One region of the Kitasatospora sp. NPDC101157 genome, then DNA from elsewhere that is predicted to be linked to it. Evidence: riboswitches for the same ligand, from Rfam matches in the RefSeq annotation. Region 1 holds a riboswitch; each other region holds the start of a gene.
What was found. A riboswitch is a leader RNA that binds a small molecule or an ion and turns the genes downstream of it on or off. The one in region 1 is predicted to bind cobalamin.
Positions count from the first base shown of each region.

Region 2: another riboswitch for cobalamin. It lies ahead of ACIRVF_RS13415 (HoxN/HupN/NixA family nickel/cobalt transporter); the one in region 1 lies ahead of ACIRVF_RS22995 (cobalamin biosynthesis protein).
Region 3: another riboswitch for cobalamin. It lies ahead of ACIRVF_RS19090 (FecCD family ABC transporter permease); the one in region 1 lies ahead of ACIRVF_RS22995 (cobalamin biosynthesis protein).
Region 4: another riboswitch for cobalamin. It lies ahead of ACIRVF_RS18945 (ribonucleoside-diphosphate reductase subunit alpha); the one in region 1 lies ahead of ACIRVF_RS22995 (cobalamin biosynthesis protein).

Region 1 covers NZ_JBIWPL010000012.1:10,209-16,057, forward strand. The annotation lists gene ACIRVF_RS22985 (alpha/beta hydrolase family protein) at 202-1,323, opposite strand; gene ACIRVF_RS22990 (helix-turn-helix domain-containing protein) at 1,476-2,171, opposite strand; cobalamin riboswitch at 2,366-2,528, shown strand; gene ACIRVF_RS22995 (cobalamin biosynthesis protein) at 2,649-3,602, shown strand; gene ACIRVF_RS23000 (cobyric acid synthase) at 3,599-5,113, shown strand; gene ACIRVF_RS23005 (putative cobaltochelatase) at 5,110-5,849, shown strand, end outside.
Region 2 covers NZ_JBIWPL010000005.1:200,073-205,921, forward strand. The annotation lists gene aroQ (type II 3-dehydroquinate dehydratase) at 1-348, shown strand, start outside; gene ACIRVF_RS13400 (AAA family ATPase) at 490-1,389, shown strand; gene ACIRVF_RS13405 (Fpg/Nei family DNA glycosylase) at 1,468-2,277, shown strand; gene ACIRVF_RS13410 (ArsR/SmtB family transcription factor) at 2,318-2,701, opposite strand; cobalamin riboswitch at 2,783-2,977, shown strand; gene ACIRVF_RS13415 (HoxN/HupN/NixA family nickel/cobalt transporter) at 3,009-4,127, shown strand; gene ACIRVF_RS13420 (M24 family metallopeptidase) at 4,193-5,299, shown strand; gene efp (elongation factor P) at 5,379-5,849, shown strand, end outside.
Region 3 covers NZ_JBIWPL010000008.1:69,232-75,080, forward strand. The annotation lists gene ACIRVF_RS19070 (GNAT family N-acetyltransferase) at 1-372, opposite strand, end outside; gene ACIRVF_RS19075 (nuclear transport factor 2 family protein) at 382-765, opposite strand; gene ACIRVF_RS19080 (ABC transporter substrate-binding protein) at 856-1,848, opposite strand; gene ACIRVF_RS19085 (ABC transporter ATP-binding protein) at 1,858-2,763, opposite strand; gene ACIRVF_RS19090 (FecCD family ABC transporter permease) at 2,760-3,812, opposite strand; cobalamin riboswitch at 3,909-4,054, opposite strand; gene sodN (superoxide dismutase, Ni) at 4,143-4,538, opposite strand; gene sodX (nickel-type superoxide dismutase maturation protease) at 4,796-5,158, shown strand; gene ACIRVF_RS19105 (CGNR zinc finger domain-containing protein) at 5,163-5,750, opposite strand.
Region 4 covers NZ_JBIWPL010000008.1:37,230-43,078, forward strand. The annotation lists gene ACIRVF_RS18945 (ribonucleoside-diphosphate reductase subunit alpha) at 1-2,256, opposite strand, end outside; cobalamin riboswitch at 2,447-2,590, opposite strand; gene ACIRVF_RS18950 (hypothetical protein) at 3,085-3,933, shown strand; gene ACIRVF_RS18955 (glycoside hydrolase family 26 protein) at 4,073-5,527, shown strand; gene ACIRVF_RS18960 (hypothetical protein) at 5,700-5,849, shown strand, end outside.

The DNA of each region.
Region 1 (5,849 bases):
TTTCCGAGGTTCGGGAGCAAATTTCCTCCTTTACCGCTTTACCGCTTTACCGGTTCACCGCTTCGCCCGGCACCGTTCGGCGGCGCGGCCGCCGTTATCGGACTCGGTGCGGCGGATTCGGTGCGGCGGATTCGGTGCGGCGGATTCGGTGCGGCGGATTCGGTGCGGCGGGGTCGGAGCAGCGGGGGCAGAACAGCGGGGTCAGAGCAGCGGGGTGAGCCAGCGCCGGAGGAGTTCGGTGTAGTGCTCGGGGGCGGAATTCCACAGGGCCGCGTGTCGGGCGCCCGGGAAGCGCTGGAGGTTCACCACGTCGGGGCGGGCGGCGGCCAGGCGCTCCACGGTGGCGAAGGGGGCGAACCGGTCGTCCGGACTGTGCAGGACCAGGGTGGGCACCCGCAGGTCCGCGCCCTCCGCAAGGCGGGAGAAGTCCGCGAGGTCCACCCCCGTACGGCCCTGGGCGGCCAGCGCGCCCAGTTCGGCGGAGACACCGGTGAAGCCGGTCCTGGCGGCGTCGCGGCGTGCCGCGCTCGGGAGGTCGAGGACCGGCGAGTCCAGGACGAGCCCGCTGACCGCGTGCGCCCAGGCGGAACGGGAAACGGTCTGCAGGACCGTGGTGGCGCCCACCGACCAGCCGTAGAGGATCACCCGGCCCGCGCCGCTGTCCAGGGCCAGCCGCACCGCCGACTCGACGTCCCGCCACTCGGTCTCGCCGAAGTGGCTGTAGCCGTCGGGGGAGGCCGGGGCGCCCGCGTCGCCGCGGTAGGTGACGGCGAGGGCCGGCAGGCCGAGGCGGTGCAGGGCGGGCAGCACCGGGAGGGTCTGCTGGCGGTCGGCCTCCGGGCCGTGCACCAGGATCACCCAGGTGCCACGTTTGCCGTCGATCCGCCAGGCGGGCAGGGCGCCGAGCTCGCCGTCGGCGGCGGTCGCGGTGAAGGCCAGGCCGAACGCCTGGGCGGGGTCGCCCAGGTGCACGCGCGGGGTGAAGCGGACCTCGGTACCGGGCCTCAGGGTGCCCCGGTCGGCCCGGACCAGCCGACGGGTGACGCTCTGTGCGTCGCGGTGCAGGATCTCCTCGACCACCGCGTGCCCGTCGTCGTCCCACTCGACCGCCCAGCGGCCGGGCAGCAGGCTCTCGGGGCGGCGGCTGAACGTGACCCGGCCGGCGCCGAGGCTCTGCACGACCACCGGCCCCGCCTCCGGCTCCACCGGCCCCGGCACCCCGGGGCGGACCATCCGCTCGGAGGCCCGGCGGCCGACCACCAGGACGGCGGCCCCCGCCCCGACGGCGGCGGCCGCCACGACGGCTGCGGTTCCCCAACGCATTTCGTTCCCCGCTCTGTTTCACGGACCGGACGGTGTTCGAGCACCAGTCCACCGGAACTCCTCCGTTCCGGCCACCGGGCGGGCCCGTCCGGCGGAACGGACCTGCGGCCTGTCGGGCCGGTGGGACCGACGGACTGTCGGGCCGGTGACGGTCAGACGGGGATGGCGGGGCCCTGGGTGCTGAGGAGGTGCCAGAAGCGGGGCGTGAGGGGCTGTGTGGCGGCCCGGGGCTGGGTGGTGGTGCCCCAGTGGGAGGGGACGTGGTGCTCCTGGTGGAGGACCGGGAGGACGGCGGCGAGGTCGGCCTCCGGGACGGGCACCAGGCGGGCGAGCGGGCCCAGGTGGGGCTGCCAGCGGCCGGCCACGCACTGGCGCAGGAGGCGGTCGAGGGCCTCGCCGCGTCCGGTGGCCTCGACCAGTTCGGTCAGCCGCAGGCCCAGCACCTGGGCGAGGGCGTGGGTCTGGTCCGGGTCACCGTCCCACTGGCCGGTCAGTTCGGCCTGCCGGTAGGCGGGCAGCGACACTCCGGCCCGCTCGGCGACGGTCTCCTGGGGGAGCTCCCGGGCGAGGCGGTGGTCACGCAGGCTCACCGGGCGGCCGTCCATCAGTTGGTCGGCCGGGCACCAGAGGGCCCTGGCCAGTGCGACGAACTCGGCCTCGCCGGGGCGCAGCTCGCCGTTCTCCCAGGCGAGCACGTGGCCGGGCAGCAGCCGTACGCCGTGGGCGGCCATGCCCTCGGCGACCTGTTCGGGGGTCAGCCCGAGGCCGGCCCGGTGGGCGCGGGCGGCCTCGGGTGAGAACGGGACGGGAGAAGGGGCGGCAGTGGTGGGGGACTTTCTGCGGCGCATGGCACCGAACCGTAGGTGCGGTGCCCGGCCCGGCCCAGCCGACGAACGCACGAAGTGGAGCTGACGGGCCCTCCCCCGTGCTGGGCGATCGCACAGGTCCGGTACCCGTGGCGGGTGTGACCGACCCCTCCTTGACCTCGGTTGACTCCCGGTTCGGCCGCGTGATGGGATCCTGGGGCCAAACGGAGGCATGGAGAGGAAGCCGGTGCGAGTCCGGCGCGGTCCCGCCACTGTCACCGGGGAGCACGCTCGGAATCCCTCCTCGCCCGCCATCGCGCAGGAGGGGCCCATCACGGCGGGCCGTCAGGAGCCGCTGGAGGGCGCGGGGGTGCGTTCGACCCGGAAGCCAGGAGACTCTCGGCCCCCGGTACGTCGATCCAGGGCGCGGACCCTGAGTGAGGACACCCACGCGATGCAGGCTGCCCCGCCCCGTCGGACTCCGAGCTGCCCGTCGAGCTGCCTGCCGCCGTGCGCCCGCTGACCCGGGCCGCCGCCTTCGCGCTGGGGTCCGTCGCGGGATACGCCGCCGACGCCCGTTTCGCCGACCCGCGCCGCGGCCACCCCGTCGCCCTCTTCGGCAGCGCCGCGACCCGTCTGGAGCGCCGCGTGTGGCGCGACCACCGTGCCGCCGGAGCCGGGTACACGGCGCTGTGCGTGGGCGCGGTCGCGGCCGGCGCGCTGGCGCTGGACCGTACGCTCGGGCGCCGTCCGGCGGGCCGGGCCGCGCTGGCGGCCGCCGCGACCTGGACGGTGCTCGGCGGCACCTCGCTGACCCGGGAGGCGCGCACCATCGGCCGCTCGCTGGCCGCGGGCGATCTGACGGCCGCCAGGGAGCGGCTGCCGCACCTGTGCGGGCGGGATCCGAGCGCGCTGGACGGGCAGCAGATCGCCCGGGCGGTGGTCGAGTCGGTGGCCGAGAACACCGCCGACGCGGTGGTGAACGCGCTGGCCTGGGGCGCCCTGGCCGGCGCCCCGGGGCTGCTCGCCTTCCGCGCCGTCAACACCCTGGACGCCATGGTGGGCCACCGCTCGCCCCGCTACGCCCGCTTCGGCTGGGCCTCGGCCCGGCTGGACGACGTCGTGGGCTGGCCGGGCGCCCGGCTGACCGCGCTGCTGACGGTGGCCGCCGCGCCCGAGCCGCGGACCGCCTGGCGGGTCTGGCGCCGGGACGGCTCCGCGCACCCGAGCCCGAACGCCGGCCAGGCCGAGTCGGCCTTCGCGGGCGCGGTGGGCGTACGGCTCGGCGGGACGCTCCGGTACGGCGAGCGAGTGGAGCACCGGCCGGTGCTGGGCGCCGAGTTGCGGCCGGTGACGGTGGACGACATCGAGCGGGCCTGCACGCTGTCCCGGCGGGTGGGCGCGCTGGCGCTGGGTACGACGGTCGCGGGGCACGTCCTGCTGCGGATGCTGTTCGGGAGGGGTGGAGCATGAACAACGCGCTGCTGGTCGCCGGGACGACCTCGGACGCGGGCAAGAGCGTGGTGACGGCCGGGATCTGCCGTTGGCTGGCCCGTCAGGGCGTGCGGGTGGCGCCGTTCAAGGCGCAGAACATGTCGCTGAACTCCTTCGTCACCGCCGACGGCGCCGAGATCGGCCGTGCCCAGGCGATGCAGGCGCAGGCCGCCCGGGTGGAGCCGGAGGCGGCGATGAACCCGGTGCTGCTGAAGCCCGGCGCGGACGGCCGCAGCCAGGTGGTGTTGCTCGGCCGGCCGGTCGCCGAGGTGGGCGCGCTGGACTACCGCGAGCGCAAGCCCGTTCTGCTGGAACGCGCCCTGGAGTGCCTGGCGGACCTTCGCCGGCGCTACGACGTGGTGGTGTGCGAGGGTGCCGGGTCGCCCGCCGAGATCAACCTGCGGGACCGGGACATCGCCAACATGGGCCTGGCCACGGCCGCCGCCCTGCCCGTGGTGGTGGTCGGGGACATCGACCGCGGCGGGGTCTTCGCGGCGATGTACGGGACGCTGGCGCTGCTGTCCGCGGAGGACCAGCGGCACGTGGCGGGCTGGTTCGTCAACAAGTTCCGCGGCGACGCCCGGCTGCTGGCACCCGGCCTGGAGATGCTGCACGAGCTGACCGGCCGTCCGGTGCTGGGCACGCTGCCGATGCTGCCGGGGCTGTGGCTGGACGCCGAGGACTCGCTCGACCTGTCCACCGTGGTGGACCGGGCGGAGGGGCCCGGCCCGCTCGGGGCGGACGTGCTGCGGGTTGCCGTGGTGCGCTTCCCCCGGCTGTCCAACTTCACCGACCTGGACGCGCTGGCGCAGGAGCCCGGCGTGCTGGTGCGCTGGGCGACCCGGCCGGAGGAGCTGGCCGACGCCGACCTGGTGGTGCTGCCCGGCAGCCGGGCCACGGTGGCGGACCTCGCCTGGCTGCGTGAGCGCGGCCTGGAGCCGGCGCTGAAGGCCCGGGCGGCGGCCGGGCTGCCGATCCTCGGGGTCTGCGGCGGTTACCAGATGCTGGCGCGCTCGATCGACGACGCGGTGGAGTCGAAGGCGGGCCTCGTCGACGGGCTCGGTCTGCTGCCGACCGACGTCCGCTTCGGCGCCGAGAAGGTGCTGGCGCGGCCGGTCGGCGAGGCGTACGGCCAGCGGGTCGAGGGCTACGAGATCCACCACGGGGTGGTGTCCGTCGAGGGCGGCGAGGCCTTCCTCGACGGCTGCCGGGTCGGCTCGGTCTGGGGCACCACCTGGCACGGCGCGCTGGAGAACGACGGCTTCCGCCGTGAACTCCTGCGCGAGGTCGCCGAGTTGGCCGGGCGGGCGTTCGTTCCGGCGCCGGACACCTCCTTTGCCGAGGCCCGCGAGGCCCGGTTGGACCGGCTGGGCGACCTGATCGAGGAACACGCGGACACCGACGCGCTGTGGAAGCTGATCGAGGGCGGGGTGCCGGCGGCCGGAACGCTGCCCTTCCTCCCGCCCGGGGCACCTGGGAGTGACGCATGAGTGACGTCCGCTATCCGTTCACCGCGATCGTCGGCATGGCCGACCTGCGGCTCGGGCTGCTGCTGAACGCGGTCTCCCCGGCCGTGGGCGGCGTGCTGGTGCGCGGTGAGAAGGGCACCGCGAAGTCGACCATGGTGCGCGCGCTGGCCGGGCTGCTGCCCTCCATCGCCGCCGTGGACGGCTGCCGCTTCGCCTGCGACCCGGCCGCGCCGGACCCGCAGTGCCCGGACGGGCCGCACACCGCCGCCGCGAGTCACGAACGCCCTTCCCAGCTGGTCGAGTTGCCGGTCGGCGTGGCCGAGGACCGGATCGTCGGCTCGCTCGACCTGGAGCGCGCACTGGCCGAGGGCGTGAAGGCGTACGAGCCCGGGCTGCTGGCCAAGGCGCACCGCGGCGTGCTGTACATCGACGAGGTGAACCTGCTCCAGGACCACGTGGTCGACCTGCTGCTGGACGCCGCCGCGATGGGCCGCTCGTACGTCGAGCGCGAGGGCGTGTCGGTGCGGCACGCGGCGCGGTTCCTGCTGGTCGGCACCATGAACCCGGAGGAGGGCGAGCTGCGGCCGCAGCTGCTCGACCGCTTCGGCCTGACCGTCGAGATCGCCGCCACCCGGGACCCCGCCGAGCGCGCCGAGGTGGTCCGGCGCCGGCTCGCGTACGACGCCGACCCGGCCGGCTTCGCGGCACGGTTCGCGACACAGGAACGGGAACTGGCCGAACACATCACCGCCGCGCG
Region 2 (5,849 bases), on a different contig from region 1:
GTCGAGCGCTGCACCGCGCTGGGCAAGGAGTTCGGCTTCGAGGTCGAGGTACACGAGACCAACTCCGAGCAGCAGATGGTGGAGTGGCTGCACGAGGCGGCCGACGGGAAGGTGCCCGTGGTGATCAACCCGGGCGCGTTCACCCACTACTCGTACGCGATGCGGGACGCCGCGGCGCAGCGCACCGCACCGCTGATCGAGGTGCACATCTCCAACCCGTACGCGCGGGAGACCTTCCGGCACACCTCGGTGATCGCGGCGGTGGCCTCCGGCACCATCGCGGGGTTCGGGATCGGGTCGTACGAGCTGGCGCTGCGGGCGCTGGCGGAGCAGCTGACCTCGCGCTGACTGCTGGTCAGTGGCCCGGCGGCGGACTGTGCCCGCCGCCGGGCCGCCGTGTAGTGTCCCCGCTGAGAGGTGTCGGGAGGAGGTGCCGTGACGCAGTACGCCGGAGGTGGGCAGGTCCCGCCGCGTCCCGCCGCTCCGCCGGTGCCGCCGGGGGGCGGTACGGGGGTGTCCCCCTCGGGGGCGCCGGTTCCGCCGCCCTCGCCGCCGCCGCCGACGGTTCGGCCCGCGGTCGCTCCCGCCACCGGCCCGGGGCCGGCGCCGGCTGCTGCTCCGCCTGCGGCGCCCGTCCCGCCTGCGGCGCCCGCCCAGGCCCCGGCACCGACGCCCGCCCCGCCTGCGGCACCCGCCCAGGCTCAGGCCCCGGCCGCAGCGCCGCCGTCCGCGCCCAGCGCGCCCGTACCGGCCGGTGGCACCGGGCACTTCGTGCTGCCCGCCGGCACGCCCGTCCAGCTCCCCGCCCACCCGCCGCAACGGCACGCCCCCGCCGGGCCGATCGCCGTCCTGCTGATCGGACCGGCCGGGGCGGGCAAGACCACCGTCGCCCGGTACTGGGCCGAGCGCCGCGGGACCCCGACCGCGCACATCAGCCTGGACGACGTCCGGGAGTGGGTGCAGTCGGGCTTCGCCAACCCGCAGTCCGGCTGGAACAACGCCTCCGAGGCCCAGTACCGGCTGGCCCGTCGCACCTGCGGCTTCGCCTGCCGCAACTACCTGGCCAACGGCATCTCCTGCATCATCGACGACGCCGTCTTCCCGGATCGCCCGGCGATCGGTCTCGGCGGCTGGAAGCGGCACATCGGCCCGGGCATGATCCCGGTCGTGCTGCTGCCCAGCCTGGACTCGGTGCTGCGCCGCAACGCCCGCCGCAGCGGGACCAGGCGGCTCGGTGACGAGGAGGTGGCGCGCATCCACGGCCGGATGGCCGGCTGGTACAACTCCGGGCTGCCGATCATCGACAACTCCTATCTGGACGTCGCCGGTACGGCGGCCGAGCTGGACCGCGTCATCCTGGCCCGGCTGATGGGGATGCCGGTCCGCTGACCTGCGGATTCGTGGCCCTGTCGGTGGCGGCTGCGATGATGGAACGGTCCGCCAGAACCACCCGGGGAGTTGACGCCCGTGCCGGAAGGCCACATCATCCACCGCCTCGCCGGCCAGAACCGGAAGGCCTTCGGCGGCCGCCCGGTGCAGGTCTCCAGCCCCCAGGGCCGCTTCGCCGACGAGGCCAAGGCGATCGACGGGCAGCTGCTCACGGGCGCGGAGGCCACCGGCAAGCACCTCTTCCTCGGCTTCGAGGAGGGCGCCTGGGTGCACATCCACCTCGGCCTCTACGGCGGCTTCAGCTTCGGCACCGGCGCCGCCCCCGAGCCCGTCGGTCTGGTCCGGCTGCGGCTGGCCAACGACGAGGGCTACGCCGACCTGCGCGGCCCCAACACCTGCGCCCTGGTCACCGACGCCGAGAAGGCCGCCGTCGCCGCCCGCCTCGGCCCCGACCCGCTGCGGGCCGACGCCGACCCGGAGGCCGCCTGGCGCCGGATATCCGGCAGCCGGACGACGGTCGCCGCGCTGCTGATGGACCAGAAGGTGCTGGCCGGGGTGGGCAACGTCTACCGCGCCGAGGTGCTGTTCCGTCACCACGTCAACCCGCACCGGGCCGGCCGCGACCTCACCCGCGCCGAGTGGGACGCGATCTGGGCCGACCTGGTCGCCCTGATGCACGAGGGCGTCGCCGCCGGCCGGATCGACACCGTCCGTCCCGAGCACACCCCCGAGGCGATGGGCCGCCCGCCCCGGGTGGACGACCACGGCGGCGAGGTGTACGTCTACCGTCGCGCCGCGATGCCCTGCCTGGTCTGCGGCACCGAGGTACGGACGGAGGCGCACGCGGCGCGCAACCTGTTCTGGTGCCCGACCTGCCAGGCGGCCTGAGTCGCGTGAACTCGCGGCGCTCGCGGCCGAGTCGGCCCGGTCAGCCCGCGGCCGCGGCCGGCTCCTCGTGCTCGGCGGCGGCGCACTCGTCGAGGAGGGGGTGCAGGCCGTCGTCCACGAGCCGGTAGCGCACCACGCGTCCGTCCTTGTCACCGGTGACCACCCCCGCGGTGCGGAGCAGGCGCAGGGCCTGGGAGACGGCGGGGTCGCGCATGCCGGTGGCCACGGCCAGGTCGCTGACGGCGAGCGGGCCGGCCCGGTGGAGGGCGAGCAGCAGGGCGAGCCGTCCGGGGTCGGCGAGCAGGGAGAACCGCTCGGCCCAGGAGCGGACGTGCTCGGTGTCACCGATGGCTGCGATGGCTTCGCAGACCCGGTGGCCGTCGATGGTGCGGTGGCCCGCGCGGTCGGCCGGTACGAGATGCATGCGGACATTCTGGCAGCTCACGACCTGTGATCCTGGACACCTGCACAGGTGCGCAACCTTGCGAGGGTGAGGTCCTGCCCCTACGGTGTTCCCCGCCGTGGTGCTCGGGAAGACCGGTGACGGACCATCAACAGGTCCCAGTCCGGAGCGGCCCTCGCCACTGTGATCGGGGGGTAGTTGTCCGGACCCACGTGCCACTGGGCGCCTCGTGCGCCTGGGAAGGCGGGTCCGGAAGTCCCGTAAGCCAGGAGACCGGCCACGGCATCTCACGACGTCATTCCACGAGGTGCTGGAGCGTGATCCGAAGATGACCCTGCCCGAAACCGCCACACCCGCTGAGGCGGCCCCCTCCGTGCTGCCCACCTTCCGGTGGAAGCGCGAGGACACCATCCGTACCGCCGGGCTGATGGGGGTGATCCTGGCCATGCACGTGGTGGCGTTCGGGACGCTCGTCTTCCTGGTCGCCCCGCACGACTACGCCGTCGGCACCCAGGTCTTCGGGGTCGGCCTCGGCATCACCGCGTACACCCTGGGCATGCGGCACGCCTTCGACGCCGACCACATCGCGGTGATCGACAACACCACCCGCAAGCTGATGGCGGACGGCAAGCGGCCGGTCTCGGTGGGCTTCTGGTTCGCGCTCGGCCACTCCTCGATGGTGGTCGTCATGGCCGCCCTGGTGGCGGGCGGCGCCCAGCTGGCGAACACCCTGATGGACGACGACTCGGCCACCCACAAGTGGCTCGGGGTGGTCGGCACCACGGCCTCCGGCGCCTTCCTCTACCTGATCGGCGCGCTCAACCTGGCGGCGCTGCTCGGCATCCTCAAGGTGTTCCGCTCGATGCGGGCCGGGAGGTACGACGAGGCCGAGCTGGAGGAGCACCTCAACTCGCGCGGCTTCATGGCCAGGATCCTCAACCGGGCGACCCGCTCGATCACCCGGCCCGGGCAGATGTTCCCGGTCGGCATGGTGCTGGGCCTGGGCTTCGACACCGCGACCGAGGTGACGCTCATGGTGATGGCCGGTTCGGGCGCGGCGGCCGGGCTGCCCTGGTACGCGATCATCTGCCTGCCGCTGCTGTTCGCGGCGGGGATGAGCCTGTTCGACACCCTGGACGGGACGTTCATGAACTTCGCGTACCAGTGGGCCTTCTCCAACCCGGTGCGCAAGGTGTACTACAACCTGACCATCACCGGGCTGTCGATCGCGGTGGCCTTCATCATCGGCACCATCGAGCTGGTCGGCGTGCTGCACGAGAAGCTCGACCTGACCGACCCGGTGACCGGGTTCATCGCGGACATCTCGCTGGACAACGTCGGCTACGCGATCGCGGGGCTGTTCGTGGTGGTGTGGGCGATCGCCATCGCGTACTGGAAGCTGGCGGGCGTCGAGAAGCGCTGGACGCCCGCCGAACAGCCGAAGTAGCGGTCACGCCGCTCTTCGCGGGCGCTCGGCGGGCGGTTCCGGCCGGGGGTTCGTAGGCTCGACGCATGGTGGATGCGTACGCGGGGCGGCGGGAGCGGGTGAGGGCGCACTGCAGTGCGGCCGGGGCCGATGCGGCGCTGGTCACCCGGGCGGCGAACGTGCGGTACCTGACGGGCTGCGCGCCCTGCGGGGCGACGCTGCTGCTGACCCGGGAGCGGGCGCTGCTGTCGCTGCCGGACGACCTGCCGCCGGACGACTCGGGGGAGCACCTGATCGATCCGGAGGTCACCCAGGTGCCGGTGCCGACCGGGGCGGACACCGCGCTGGCGGCCGCTGCCGCGTCCGCACGGCTCGGGGTGCGGAACCTCGTGGTGGAGGAGCACGACCTGACCGTCACCCGGCACCGGGCGGTCGCGGAGGTGGCGGAGGGGGCCCGGCTGGGGGACCTCGGTCAGGTGGTGGAGCGGCTGCGGGTGGTGAAGGACGAGCACGAGATCGCCGACCTGCGGATCGCCGCCGAGATCGCCGACCAGGCGCTCGGCGAGCTGCTGGAGTCGATCCTGGTCGGCCGCACCGAACGGCACCTGGCGATGGAGCTGGAACGCCGGATGATCGACCACGGCGCCGACCGGGCCGCCTTCCCGGTCTCGGTCGGCACCGGCAGCCACTCCGGCCAGCCCGCCCACCAGCCGACCGACCGCCGGGTGGAGGAGGGTGACTTCCTCACCGTGGTGATGGGCGCCCAGTACCGGGGCTACCGGGTCTCGACCGCCCGGACCTTCGTGATCGGCGCCGCTCCCGCGCCCTGGCAGGTCGAGCTGCACCGGCTGGTCTTCCGCGCCCAGCGGGCCGGCCGGGAGGCGCTCGGCCCGGGCGTCGAGCAGTGCGTGCCCGACCGGGTGGCCCGGCAGGTCCTGGAGGCGGCCGGCCACTCCGAGGCCTCGCCGCACCCGGTGGGCCACGGCATCGGGCTGGAGATCCGGGAGGCGCCGCGTCTCGGTCCGTCGGACATGGGTAAACTGGACAGCCGCGTACCGGTCACCGTCGGTCCGGGGGTCCACCTCCCGGGCAAGGGCGGGGTCCGGATCGAGGACACGCTCGTCGTGCGCCCCCTCGAAGAGGGCGGGCCCGAGCTGCTCACCATCACCACCAAGGAGCTCCTCGCCCTGTGACGGCGGCCCCGAAGGCCGTCGACGGCAGGACGCGAAAACCTTGGTTCCTTGACAGCTATATCCAGGAGTAAGTGCGCCCGTGGCTTCCACGAACGATCTCAAGAACGGCATGGTCCTCAAGCTGGAGGGCGGCAAGCTCTGGTCCGTCGTCGAGTTCCAGCACGTCAAGCCCGGCAAGGGCCCGGCCTTCGTGCGTACGAAGCTCAAGGAGGTCCTGACGGGCAAGGTCGTCGACAAGACCTTCAACGCCGGCACCAAGGTCGAGACCGCCAACGTCGACAAGCGCGGCATGCAGTTCTCGTACAAGGACGGCGAGAACTTCGTGTTCATGGACATGGACACCTACGACCAGCTGACGGTCGAGCCGGCCGTCGTCGGCGACGCCGCCAAGTACCTGCTGGAGGGCTTCGAGGCCCTGGTCGCCACCAACGAGGGCGCCGTCCTGTACATCGAGCTCCCGGCCGCCGTCGAGCTGACCATCGAGCACACCGAGCCGGGCGTCCAGGGCGACCGCTCCACCGGTGGCACCAAGCCGGCCACCCTGGAGACC
Region 3 (5,849 bases), on a different contig from region 1:
GTTCCAGTCGAGCACCGACCACTCCACCCGCGCGTAGCCGCGCTCCACGGCGATCCGCGCCAGCTCCAGCAGCAGCGCCTTGCCGTGGCCGCCGCCGCGGGCCGCCGGGCGGACGTACAGGTCCTCCAGGTAGATCCCGTGGGTGCCGCGCCAGGTCGAGAAGTTGAGGAACCAGAGCGCGAAGCCGACCGGCTCGCCGGTGGCGTCGTCCTCGGCGATCAGGCCGAACAGCGCCGGGTTGGCGCCGAACAGCGCCTCGCGCAGCTGCTCCTCGGTGGCCACCGCCTCCTGCGGGGCCTTCTCGTACTCCGCCAGTTCGCGGATCATGGCCAGGACGACGGGAACGTCGGTGACGACGGCGGTGCGGATCATGCCGCGAGCCTACTGCTCCGGCCCCGTCTCGTCCCAGGCCTGGACGGAGGTCTGGTCGACGATCCGGCCGTCCCGCAGATCGGCCATCGACGCCATGAGCACCCGCACCCCGTCCGGGTAGCGGCAGGACTCCAGGAAGGCGACGTGGTCGCCCTGGACCACCACCTGTTCGAGCTTGTGGGTCATCTCGCGGCCGTAGACGTCGTCCAGCATGGCGCCGATCTCGTCCCGCCCGTGCATCACCAGCGGGTGGCTGGGCTGGGTCTTGCGGTCGACCACACGCAGCTCGGCGTCCTCGGCGTACAGCGCCAGCAGGGCCTCGGCGTCGCGGCGCTCGATGCCCTCGCGCAGCGCTCGGGTGTCGAAGGCGGCGGGGGCCGCCATGGTGCTCATGGTCTCGCTCCTCCGGTCGGGGTCCCTCGGCTTCGCACCTTCGAGCGTACGCCCCACCGGAGGCTTCGAACGGGGCCGCGGGCGGACCGGTCAGCGGGCCGGGACGGTGCGCAGGAAGTCGGCCAGGGTGCTGATCGCGGCCGGGTTGCGCGGGCTCTCGACCAGGTCGACGTAGTCCATGACGACGATCCGGTCGTTCCTGATCGCGGAGACGTTCGCCAGCGGCGGGAAGGACTTGAGGAAGGCCCGCTTCTCCTCGGCGCTCGGGGTCGCGTAGCTGTTGATCACGATCACCTCGGGGTCGCGCCGCACCACGCTCTCCCAGCCGGCGGTGACCCAGGTGTCCGCGAGGTCGCCCATGACGTTGGTGCCGCCGGCCCTGGCGATGATCCCGTTCGCGGCGGCGAACTTCCCGGCGGTGTACGGCTTGTCCTGTCCGCTGTCGTAGAGGAAGACGGACGGACGGCGCTCGGGCTGCGGGACGGCGGCGATCCTCGCCCTCGAATCGGCGATCAGGGCGTCGGCGCGGTCCTTGACGTCGAAGATCTCGCCGAGGTTGGCCAGGTCGGTGTAGAGCGCGTCCAGCGGGTCCATCACCCCGCGCTCGCTCCCCGTGCCGCTGCGGCAGGACTCGCTGAGCACGTAGGAGTCGATGCCCAGGGCCTCGAACGCCTGCGGGGTGACGCCGCTGCCCTCGTCGAAGCCGTAGTGCCAGCCGGCGAACACCAGGTCGGCCCGGGCGTCCAGGGCGATCTCCTTGGTGAGCACCTTCTTGGAGAGCCAGGTGGTCCGCTGGTAGCCGTCCTTCCAGGGGACCTGGTCGACCCGGCCCTTGTCGTCGGGCATCACGTAGCCGGCCATCCGGTCGGCCAGGCCGAGGGAGAGCATCAGCTCGGTGATGTTGACGTCGTTGGTCACCACCCGGGCGGGCTTCTGCGGGAAGGTGTGCCGCTCGCCGCAGTTCGTCACGGTCACCGGGTAGTGGGCGGAGGCGGCGTCGGCCTCCTTCGGGGCGATCTCGGCGCCGCAGGCGGTCAGTCCGAGGGTGAGCAGGGCGGCGGAGGCAACGGCCTTGATGCGCACGGGAGTTCCTCAGGGGGTTCGGGGGAGGCGGTCGAACAGCAGCTGGAGGGTGCCGGTCCCGGGGTGGCGGACCGGGGTGGCCCGGACGCCGAACACCTCGGCCAGCAGGGCGGGTCGGAGCACCTCGGCGGGCGGTCCGGCGGCGACGATCCGTCCGGCCTCCAGCACGTACAGCCGGTCGCAGTGGCCCGCCGCCAGGTTGAGGTCGTGCAGTGCGGTGAGCACCGTGGGCCCGGCCTCGCGGGCGAGTGCCAGCACCTCCAACTGGTGGGCGACGTCCAGGTGGTTGGTGGGCTCGTCCAGCACCAGCAGGCGCGGCTCCTGGACCAGTGCGCGGGCGAACAGCACCCGCTGCTTCTCGCCTCCGGAGAGGTTCAGGAAGCCGCGCCCGGCGAGGTGTTCGGCCCTGACCCTGCGCAGGGCGGCGGTGCAGCGCTCGTGGTCCTCGGCGCTCGGACCGCCCGGACCGCGCCGGTGCGGCAGCCGGCCCATCGCGACCACCTCGGCCACGGTGAAGTCGAACTCGGCGGTGTGCTCCTGGGTCAGTGCGGCGACCCTGGTCGCCGCCCGGCGGGCGGTGAGCGCGTGCAGGTCGTCGCCGGCCAGCCGGACGACGCCGCCGGCCGGCCGCAGCACCCGGTAGACGCAGCGCAGCAGGGTCGACTTGCCGCTGCCGTTCGGGCCGATCAGCCCGACCATCTGGCCGGCGGCGGCCGCCAGGCTCACCTCGTGGACCAGCCGGGCACCGGCCAGTTCCACCGAGACGCCGTCGACGGAGAGTTCCTCGGCCGCCACCGTCCCGGCGGTCCCGGTCGGTCCGGGAGTCCCGGCGGTCCCGGCGGTCCCGGCGGTCCCGGTCGTCCCGGTGGTCCCGGTGGTCCCGGTGGTCCCGGTGGTCCTGGAGGTCCCGGTCATCGTCCGCCCCCGAGGGCCTGGCCGCGCCGGCGCATCATCAGCAGGAAGGCGGGCACCCCGAGCACCGCGGTGAACACCCCGACGGGCAGTTCGGCGGGCGCCAGCAGGGTGCGCGAGGTGATGTCCACCCAGACCAGCAGCAGGGCCCCGGCGAGCGGTGCGACCACCAGCACCCGCCGGTGCCCGGCGCCGACCAGCATCCGGGCCAGGTGCGGCACCAGCAGCCCGACGAAGCCGATCGCCCCGCTGACCGCGACCACGGTGCCGGTGACGGCGGCGGTCACCGCGAAGAGCTCCCGGCGCAGCCGGTCCGGGTCCACCCCGAGCGAGGCGGAGGTCTCGTCGCCCATGGCGAGCGCGTCCAACCGTCCGGCGGAGCAGGTCAGATGGGCCAGCCCGGCCAGGACGGTGCCGGCGGCGATCGGCACCGAGCCCCAGGTGGCGCCGCCGAGGCTGCCGAGCAGCCACATCATGGCGTCCCGGGCGGCCTCGGCGTGGTCGGCGGAGAACACCATCAGGGTGGTGGCGGCCGAGAAGCCGTAGGAGAGGGCGGTGCCGGTGAGCACCAGCCGCAGCGGGGTGAGCCCGTACGCGGTGCGGGCGGCGAGGTAGACCAGCGCCATGGCGGCCAGCGCGGAGCCGAACGCGGAGACGGAGATCGCCCACACCCCGAGCGAGGCGAAGGCGCCGAACAGCAGCACGGCGTTGGCGCCGACGGCCGCGCCGGAAGAGATGCCGAGCACGAAGGGGTCGGCGAGGGCGTTGCGCACCAGTGCCTGGACGGCGACCCCGGTGGCGGCCAGTCCGGCCCCGACCACGGCGGCCAGCACGGTGCGCGGCAGCCGGATCTCCCAGACGATCGCGTATCCGGCGGCCTCGTCCGCGTCCAGCCGCCCGCCCGTCAGTCCGGCGCCCAACAGGCGCAGCACCTGGGGCAGTTCGATCCCGGAGGTGCCGAACGCGACCCCGCAGAGCAGGGAGAGCAGCAGGGCGACGGCCAGGCCGAGGGCGAGCGGGACGGTCGGTATTCGGCGAACGGGGTCACTCACGTGCGGTCGCGCCTTGCCTCGGGCCGCGGGGTGTGCCGGGGCGGGCGCCGGCCGGGGGCGTGTCCGGGCGCCTTCCCCTCGCAGTCCACGGCGAGTTGTCGGGAGTTCAGCGGCCGGGGGTGATCGGGCTGGCGCGACCCGAGGGCTCCGGGCCGTGCTCACCGTTGCGGGTCAGCGCCGGATTCGCACCGGACTTCCCCCTCGGACGCCCTGGCAGCATAACAGTCACTCATGCCGAGCAGTCCTTACCAGGGGTGGATCGCACGTGAACGCACGACCGCCCCCGTCCGACGGAGCGGACGGGGGCGGCCGGGTGGCGACGCGTCAGGCTCAGGCCTGCTTGGTCTCCCAGAAGATCTTGTCGACCTCGGCGATCAGGTCCAGCAGCGCCTGGCCGGTGGCCGGGTCGGTGGACGCCTTGGCGGCCGAGGCGGCCTTCAGGGTGTCGTTGATCAGCTTGTGCAGCTGCGGGTACTTCTCGAAGTGCGGCGCCTTGAAGTAGTCGCTCCACAGCACCGAGATGTGGTGCTTGACGGCCTCGGCGCGCTGCTCCTTGATGATGATGGCGCGGGCGCGGAAGTGCGGGTCCTCGTTGGCCTGGTACTTCTCCTGGGTGGCCTTGACCGACTCGGCCTCCAGCTTGGCCTGCGCCGGGTCGTACACACCGCACGGCAGATCGCAGTGGGCGTGAGCGGTGGCACGCGGTGCAAACAGACGAGAGAACATGGGAGTCCTTCCTTAGATCGTCTTCCCGCGCCCGAGACTACCCTTCCGGCCTCCGGGTTTCGCGGCCGGGCGGTGGGCCTAGGGCAAAAGGCGGACCCGTAACCGGGGTAATCCGGACATCGAGCGGATGACGGTCCGTACGGCAGACTGGGGCCGGGCGGTCGGGAGGAGGAGTCGTGGCGCGGAGCACGGAACCGCAGGGCGGCGCCGGCGGCGGCGTGGTGCCGTTCGGGCTGGTCGACGTGGCGGGCCCGTCGATGGTGCCGACCCTGCGCGAGGGCGACCAGCTGCTGGTCCGCTACGGCGCACCGATCCGGCCCGGCGCGGTGGTGCTGTTCCGGCACCCCTTCCAGCAGGACCTGCTGGTGGTGAAGCGGGCCGTCGAGCGCCGCCCGAAGGGCTGGTGGCTGCTGTCCGACAACCGCCCGGTGGACAGCGACAGCCGCAGCTACGGTCCGGTCCCGGACGAGCTGGTGCTCGGCCGGGTGCTGCTGCGGCTGCGCCCGAGCCCGGCCTGGCTGGCGCCGGGCCGGAGGCTGGAGCGGCTGTTGCTCGGCCCCCGGCTGTCCCGGCTGCCGGGCCTGGCCCGGCGCCTCGGCGTGTGGGTCGAAGAGGTCTGACCTCTCAGTTCCCCGGGTGCAGGGCGGCCTCGGCCTCCTGCCGCTTGCGGGCCCGGTACGCGGCGACGTTGGCGCGGGTGGCGCAGCGGTCGGAGCAGTAGCGGCGGGAGCGGTTGGTCGAGGTGTCCAGGTAGGCGTTGCGGCACGGCGCGGCCTGGCAGATGCCGAGCCGGTCGGCGCCCAGCTCGGTGAGGTGGACGGCCAGGCCCATGCAGGCGACGGCGCTGAAGTGCGCGGTGGCGGTGGGCGAGTTGTCGGCCAGGTGCAGGTGCCAGCGCGGCCGGCCGGCGTCGTCCAGGTAGTCGTGCCCGGAGACCAGCGGGCTGACGGGGTACTCCATCAGCAGGCTGTTCAGCAGGTCGACGGCCCGGACCTCGTCGCCCTCGGCGGCGGCCTCGAAGACCCCGCGCAGCCTGGTCCGCACCGCCCGCAGCCGGGGCACGTCGGACTCGTCGGCCAGCGCGGCGGCACGGGCGGAGTCGGAGAACAGGGCGCGCACCGCGTCCACCGAGGTCAGCGAGTCGGTGCCGCGCTCGGGTTCCTCGGTGTTCACCAGCCGAACGGCGAGATCGGCGTACGAGGCGAGCTCCACGGCGGTCCTTCCAGGGGGGTCATCGGTAACGGGCTGACTGCTTCAAGCCTATTACCCGGCTGGGGAAAACGGCGGCGCCCGGCAGGAAGTCGCCTGCCG
Region 4 (5,849 bases), on a different contig from region 1:
CGAGCGCAGGTAGTAGGTGGTCTTGAGACCGACCTTCCACGCGTAGGCGTACATCGAGCTGAGCTTGCCGATGGTCGGCGCCGCCATGAACAGGTTCAGCGACTGGCTCTGGTCGAGGTACGGCATGCGGGCCGCGGCCAGGTCGATCAGCGCGCGCTGGGGCAGCTCCCAGGCGGTGCGGTACAGCGAACGGACCTCGGCGGGCAGCCAACCCAGCTCCTGCACCGAGCCGTTGGCGTCGCGCAGCGAGTCGCGGGTCTGCTGGTCCCAGACGCCGAGTTCCTTGAGCTCGCGCACCAGGTACGGGTTGACCTGGAGGAACTCGCCGGAGAGCGTCTCGCGCTTGAACAGGTTGGACACCTGCGGCTCGATGCACTCGTACACGCCGGCGATGGACGCGATGGTCGCGGTCGGCGCGATCGCGAGCAGCAGCGAGTTGCGCAGGCCGGTCTCGGCGATGCGGGCGCGCAGGGCGGTCCAGCGGTCGGCCCACTGGGGGGCGGCCGTCGGGAAGTGGTCGATGTGCAGCTCGCCGCGGGCGGCGCGGGTCTCGCCGTAGGCCTCGTGGCGGCCCAGCTGCTCGGCCAGGTCGGCGGAGCGCTCGTAGGCGGTGAGCATGATGCGCTCGGAGATCAGGGTGGACAGCTGCTTGGCCTCGGCCGAGTCGAAGTCGATCCGCAGCTTGAAGAAGACGTCCTGCAGGCCCATCACGCCGAGGCCGACCGGGCGCCAGCGGGAGTTGGACGTACCGGCCTCGGTGGTCGGGTAGAAGTTGATGTCCACCACGCGGTCGAGGAAGGTCACGGCCGTGCGGACGGTGGCGTCCAGGCGCTCCCAGTCCATGGCACCCAGCAGGTCGTCGGCCGAGGCGCCGGCAGCCACGTGGGCGCCGAGGTTGACCGAGCCGAGGTTGCAGACGGCGGTCTCGGAGTCGTCCGTGACCTCCAGGATCTCGGTGCACAGGTTGGAGGAGTGCACCGTGCGGCCCGGCAGCGCGGTCTGGTTGGCGGCGCGGTTGGAGGCGTCCTTGAAGGTCATCCAGCCGTTGCCGGTCTGCGCGAGGGTGCGCATCATGCGGGCGTAGAGGGTCTGCGCCGGGATGGTGCGGACGGCCTTGCCGGCCAGCTCGGCCTTGCGGTAGGCCTCGTCGAACTCGGCGCCCCACAGGTCGACCAGCTCGGGGACGTCGGCCGGGGAGAACAGCGACCAGTCGGCGTTGGCGTTCACGCGGCGCATGAACTCGTCCGGGATCCAGTGGGCCAGGTTGAGGTTGTGGGTGCGGCGCGCCTCCTCACCGGTGTTGTCGCGCAGCTCCAGGAACTCCTCGATGTCCGCGTGCCAGGTCTCCAGGTAGACGCAGGCCGCGCCCTTGCGGCGGCCGCCCTGGTTGACGGCGGCGACCGAGGAGTCGAGGGTGCGCAGGAACGGGACGATGCCGTTGGACTTGCCGTTGGTGCCGCGGATCAGGCTGCCGCGCGAGCGGATGCGCGAGTAGGACAGGCCGATGCCGCCGGCGTGCTTGGAGAGGCGGGCGATCTGCGCGTAGCGGTTGTAGATCGAGTCCAGGTTGTCCAGCGGCGAGTCGAGCAGGTAGCAGCTGGACATCTGCGGGTGCCGGGTGCCGGAGTTGAAGAGCGTCGGCGAGGAGGTCAGGTACTCCAGGCGGCTCATCAGGCCGTACAGCTCGGCCACCTCGCGCACCGACTGCTCGGAGTCGCCGACCGCCAGGCCGCAGGCGACGCGGAGCAGGAAGTGCTGCGGGGTCTCGATGACCTTGCGGGTGATCGGGTGGCGCAGCAGGTAGCGGGACTGCACGGTGCGCAGGCCGAAGTACTCGAAGCGGTCGTCGCCCTGGGCGTCGATCAGGGCGTCGAGGGCGGCGGCGTGCTTGGCGACGAAGGCCGCGGTGGTGTCGCCGATCAGGCCCTCGGTGTGGCCGACGGCGATCGAGGCGGAGAAGGAGACCGAGCCCTGGCTGTTCGCCTCGTCGACGATCTCCAGGGCGAGCAGGCGGGCCGCGAGCTTCGAGTACTGGGGGTCCTCGGCGATCATCGACGCGGCGGCGTCCACGGCCAGCCCGCGCAGCTCGGCGAAGTCCGAGCCGGCGTGGCGGCCGCGCAGCGCGGCGGCGGCGACATGGCCGGGGTCGACCTCGGTGAGGTCGGCGCTGCGGTCGGTGAGCAGCCGCAGCAGCGCGCCCCCGGGGTCGGAGACCGTCGGGTCGGTGAAGGCGGTACCGGAGCCCTGGGCGGGCAGGGTGGCTGAGGCAGCGGTGGTCAAGGCGCTCTCTCCTGGCGGCGATCGGCGGCGTGATCGGGGTCACCCGGGCCGATCTGGGCAGGGGAGCACGGCGCGGACGCAAACAGCGCCGCGCGAGGTGTCTCCCCGGCCCGCCCGCGAGGCCCGGAGGGGTGGTGCTCAGTGCCGGCGCGGCCTCTGCGGGAGGGCCGTGGCGCACGCTGTCGGCAGGTACTCGGACTCGCGGGCGCAGCTGCTGGAGCCGCCCGCACACCGCTGCGGGGCAGTCCCGGACTCCCACCGGGTTCCCCTGCATCGACAGCAGGAGTGAGCATACATGTAGTGGTGTCTCAGTGATGCGGCACCACATGTAGTGCGGCGCGGTGTGTCGGCGCGATGACCGGCGGTACCGGGGAAGGGGTGGTTCGTGCCCGTCCGGGGGCGGGATCCGTGTCGCGGCCGGGTCGGAACCGGGCTCCGGAGGGGGCGGTCCGGTGCGCCGCAGGGCTCGGATCCGCGCGCCGGTCGTCCTGGTTTCGATACGGAATGGTCACCGGGCGGACCGACGGTCAGGGGGATGCCCTACGATCTGGGCGCATGAGCGACGGAACCGGCGTACCTGGGCACGGGCCGCAGGGAACGCCTCCCGCCGGGCCGGGGGGCGCACAGAATCAGCAGCCGGCGGTGCCAGGTCCGGTGCCGCCGCCGAGCGGTGGTTTCGGCCCGCCGCCGGCCTCGTACGGGCCGGTGGCGCCGTCCGCGCAGCCGCTCCCGCAGCCCGTCCCGCCGGTGCCGCAGCCGGTGCCCCAGCCCCAGCCTGTCGCGCAGCCGCAGCCGGTTCAGCCGATGGCCCCTCAGCCGCAGTGGCAGCAGCAGCCGCCCCAGCAGGCCGTGCCGCCGCAGCGCGTCGAGCCGGACTGGGAGGCGCTGGCGGACCGCAACGAGGCCGCCGGCAAGCGCAAGCGCCGGATGAAGGTCATCGGCATCGTGGCCGCCGTCGTCCTGGTGGGCGGCGGGGTCGCGGGCGGCATGCTGCTGCTGGGCAAGAAGGACGACCCCAAGAAGACCGGCCCGGTCGCCACCTCGTCGGCCTCCAACAAGCCGACCCCGGGCCCGTCGAGCGCGAGTGCGGGTCCGGACGACCCGTCGAAGCCGATCTGGGAGGCCGCCACCGACCCGGCGCCGCAGGACGCGGGGGCGCTGTTCTCCGCGACGCAGGTGACGGTGAACGGCGCGACCTGGAACCGGACCGTGGTCTCGCTCGACCAGCCCTGCTGGGACGGCAACTCCACCACCGGGGGGCTCGGCAAGGTGCTCGGCGACCAGGGCTGCCAGAAGGTGCTCCGGGCGACGTACGTCTCCGGCGACAGTGCGGTGACCGTCGGCGTCGCGGTCTTCGACCACAAGATCCAGGCCGAGACCGCGACGAAGAACTACGCGGGCCAGCTCAAGGGCCTGCCCGCGCCCGGTGCTCCGGCCTTCTGCGCCAACTCCGGCTGCACCAGCACGCACAGCAGCCTGGGCCGGTACGCCTACTTCACCGTCGAGGGCTCGGCGAAGGGCGGCAACGCCTCCGACGCCACCGCGACGGCGGCGGCCTCCGGGTTCGCCGAGCACGTGAAGGGCCAGCTGCTCCAGCGGGCCAAGGCGGCGGGCTCCGCCACGCCCGGGTCGCAGGGCACCCCGGCGGGCTGACCCGCCGTGACGCCCCGGTGCCGGCGGATCCGTTCGCCGGGACCGGGGGAGTGTGGCAGGCTCTCGTCGGAGTCATTCGTACGCGTGTTCCGGTTGCGTCCGTGGGGGTCGGTACCGGCGAGCAACCGGAGGAGCGGTCGTGGCCCTGCCCAGTGCCCTGCGCGGCAAGTCGGCCGTCCTGGCCGCGGCCGGGGTCGTGGTCGTCGCGGGCGCCTTCGCGCTGCTGGACCGGGACGACCGGACCGGTGTGGGCGGGCCCGTGCGGGTGCCGGTGTCGGTCGGCGCCCCCGGGCGCACCCTGCCGCCGGACGTTGGCCGGGACCTGCTCGCCCGGGACCCGAAGGCCTCGCCCAACGCCCGCGCCGTCGACCAGTTCCTCACCGACCTGGAGACCCAGGCCCGCACCGGGCAGAGCGGCGGAACGGTGATCGGCCAGCACGTCGAGGCGCACAACGAGCGCAACAACCCCGAGTACGGCGACTCCCGGGGCACCAAGCAGGTCGGCTACTACTACAAGAAGGCCGCCGACATCACCGGTCGGCTGCCCGGCTTCCTGGAGACCGACCTCGGCCCCGGCTACGGCCAGAACGCCTGGGGCGTCGGCAACCCGCGCTCCTACTCGGCCGGCCGCTGGCCCACCTGCCGGACCGGCTGGCAGTACACCGACGACGCGGTCGACCTGATGACCGCCGTCTGGTCCGGCCACCCGAGGGCCGACGACGGCACCTACGACAGCTCCGGCGTCCAGCGGAACTGCGACGGCAGCAGCACCGAGCTGCCCGACAACGGCGGCGCCCCGGCCGGGATCGTCGGCATGTCCTTCCACGAGCCGTACCCCGGATCGGACGTCAAGTCCTTCGACCGGGTGCTCTGTTCGAACTCCCCGGCGGCCAAGGACCCGGGCTGGTTCGGCCGGGTCGTGGACGCCGCGGACGGCACCCCCGAGTACCGCGCGCTGATCACCGACCTGTCCTACCTGGCCGACCACCTGGACTACCTGGCCGCCCACGACGTGCCGGTGCTGCTGCGCCCGTACCACGAGATGAACGTCCAGGACTGCTCCAGCCGGTTCTGGTGGGCGGGCCAGAAGCCGGCCGACTACCAGGCGCTGTGGAAGATCACCTACAAGTACCTGGTGGAGACCAGGGGCCTGCACAACCTGCTGTTCGTGTGGAGCCCGGTGTCCTGGGACGGCGCCCCGGGCGTGGACCCGTGGGACTACTACCCGGGCGCCCAGTACGTCGACGTGGTCGGGGTGGACGACTACAGCGGCAGCCCGGCGCACCCGATCGGCACCGGCGAGGTGTGGACCAAGCGCTACTACGACGGGCTCGCCGCCTACGACAAGCCGCGGATGCTGGCCGAGTCCTTCGCCGTACCCGTCAACTCCCGCCAGCCGGACACCCTCCGGCGCACGCCCTGGACGATCTGGACGGTCTGGGGGCAGTCGCTCACCGCCGACAACCTGGCGCCTGACCAGCCGCGCAACTCCACCGCGGACGTCAACGCCACCTACCACAGCCCCTTGGCGATCACCGGCGGTTCCGGCCCGTCCGGCGGGAGCATCGACTGGGGCGGGCTGCACGTCCGCTGACGTCCGCCGGGGCCCGGCGGGATCCGCAGGGACCGTTACGGGAACGGTTGAACGGGCTGGATTCCGGGTCCGTTGCGCCGTGTGGCATCCTGTGGCGGCGAAACCGAGGGCTGGGCGGACGGTCGGGAGTGGGCCGAAGGGGCGGGGGTAGGGGATGGAACGGACGCGTCCGATGCGTGGGGCCGGCGGCCTGGCGATCGGCTGGGGCGTGGTGCTGCTCGGCTGGGCGGCCTACAACTGCTTCGGCCAGGTCGGCTTCGCCACGTACCTCAAGGGCATCTTCTACTACGGCGGGACCTCGGTCGACGCCGAGACCGGAAGC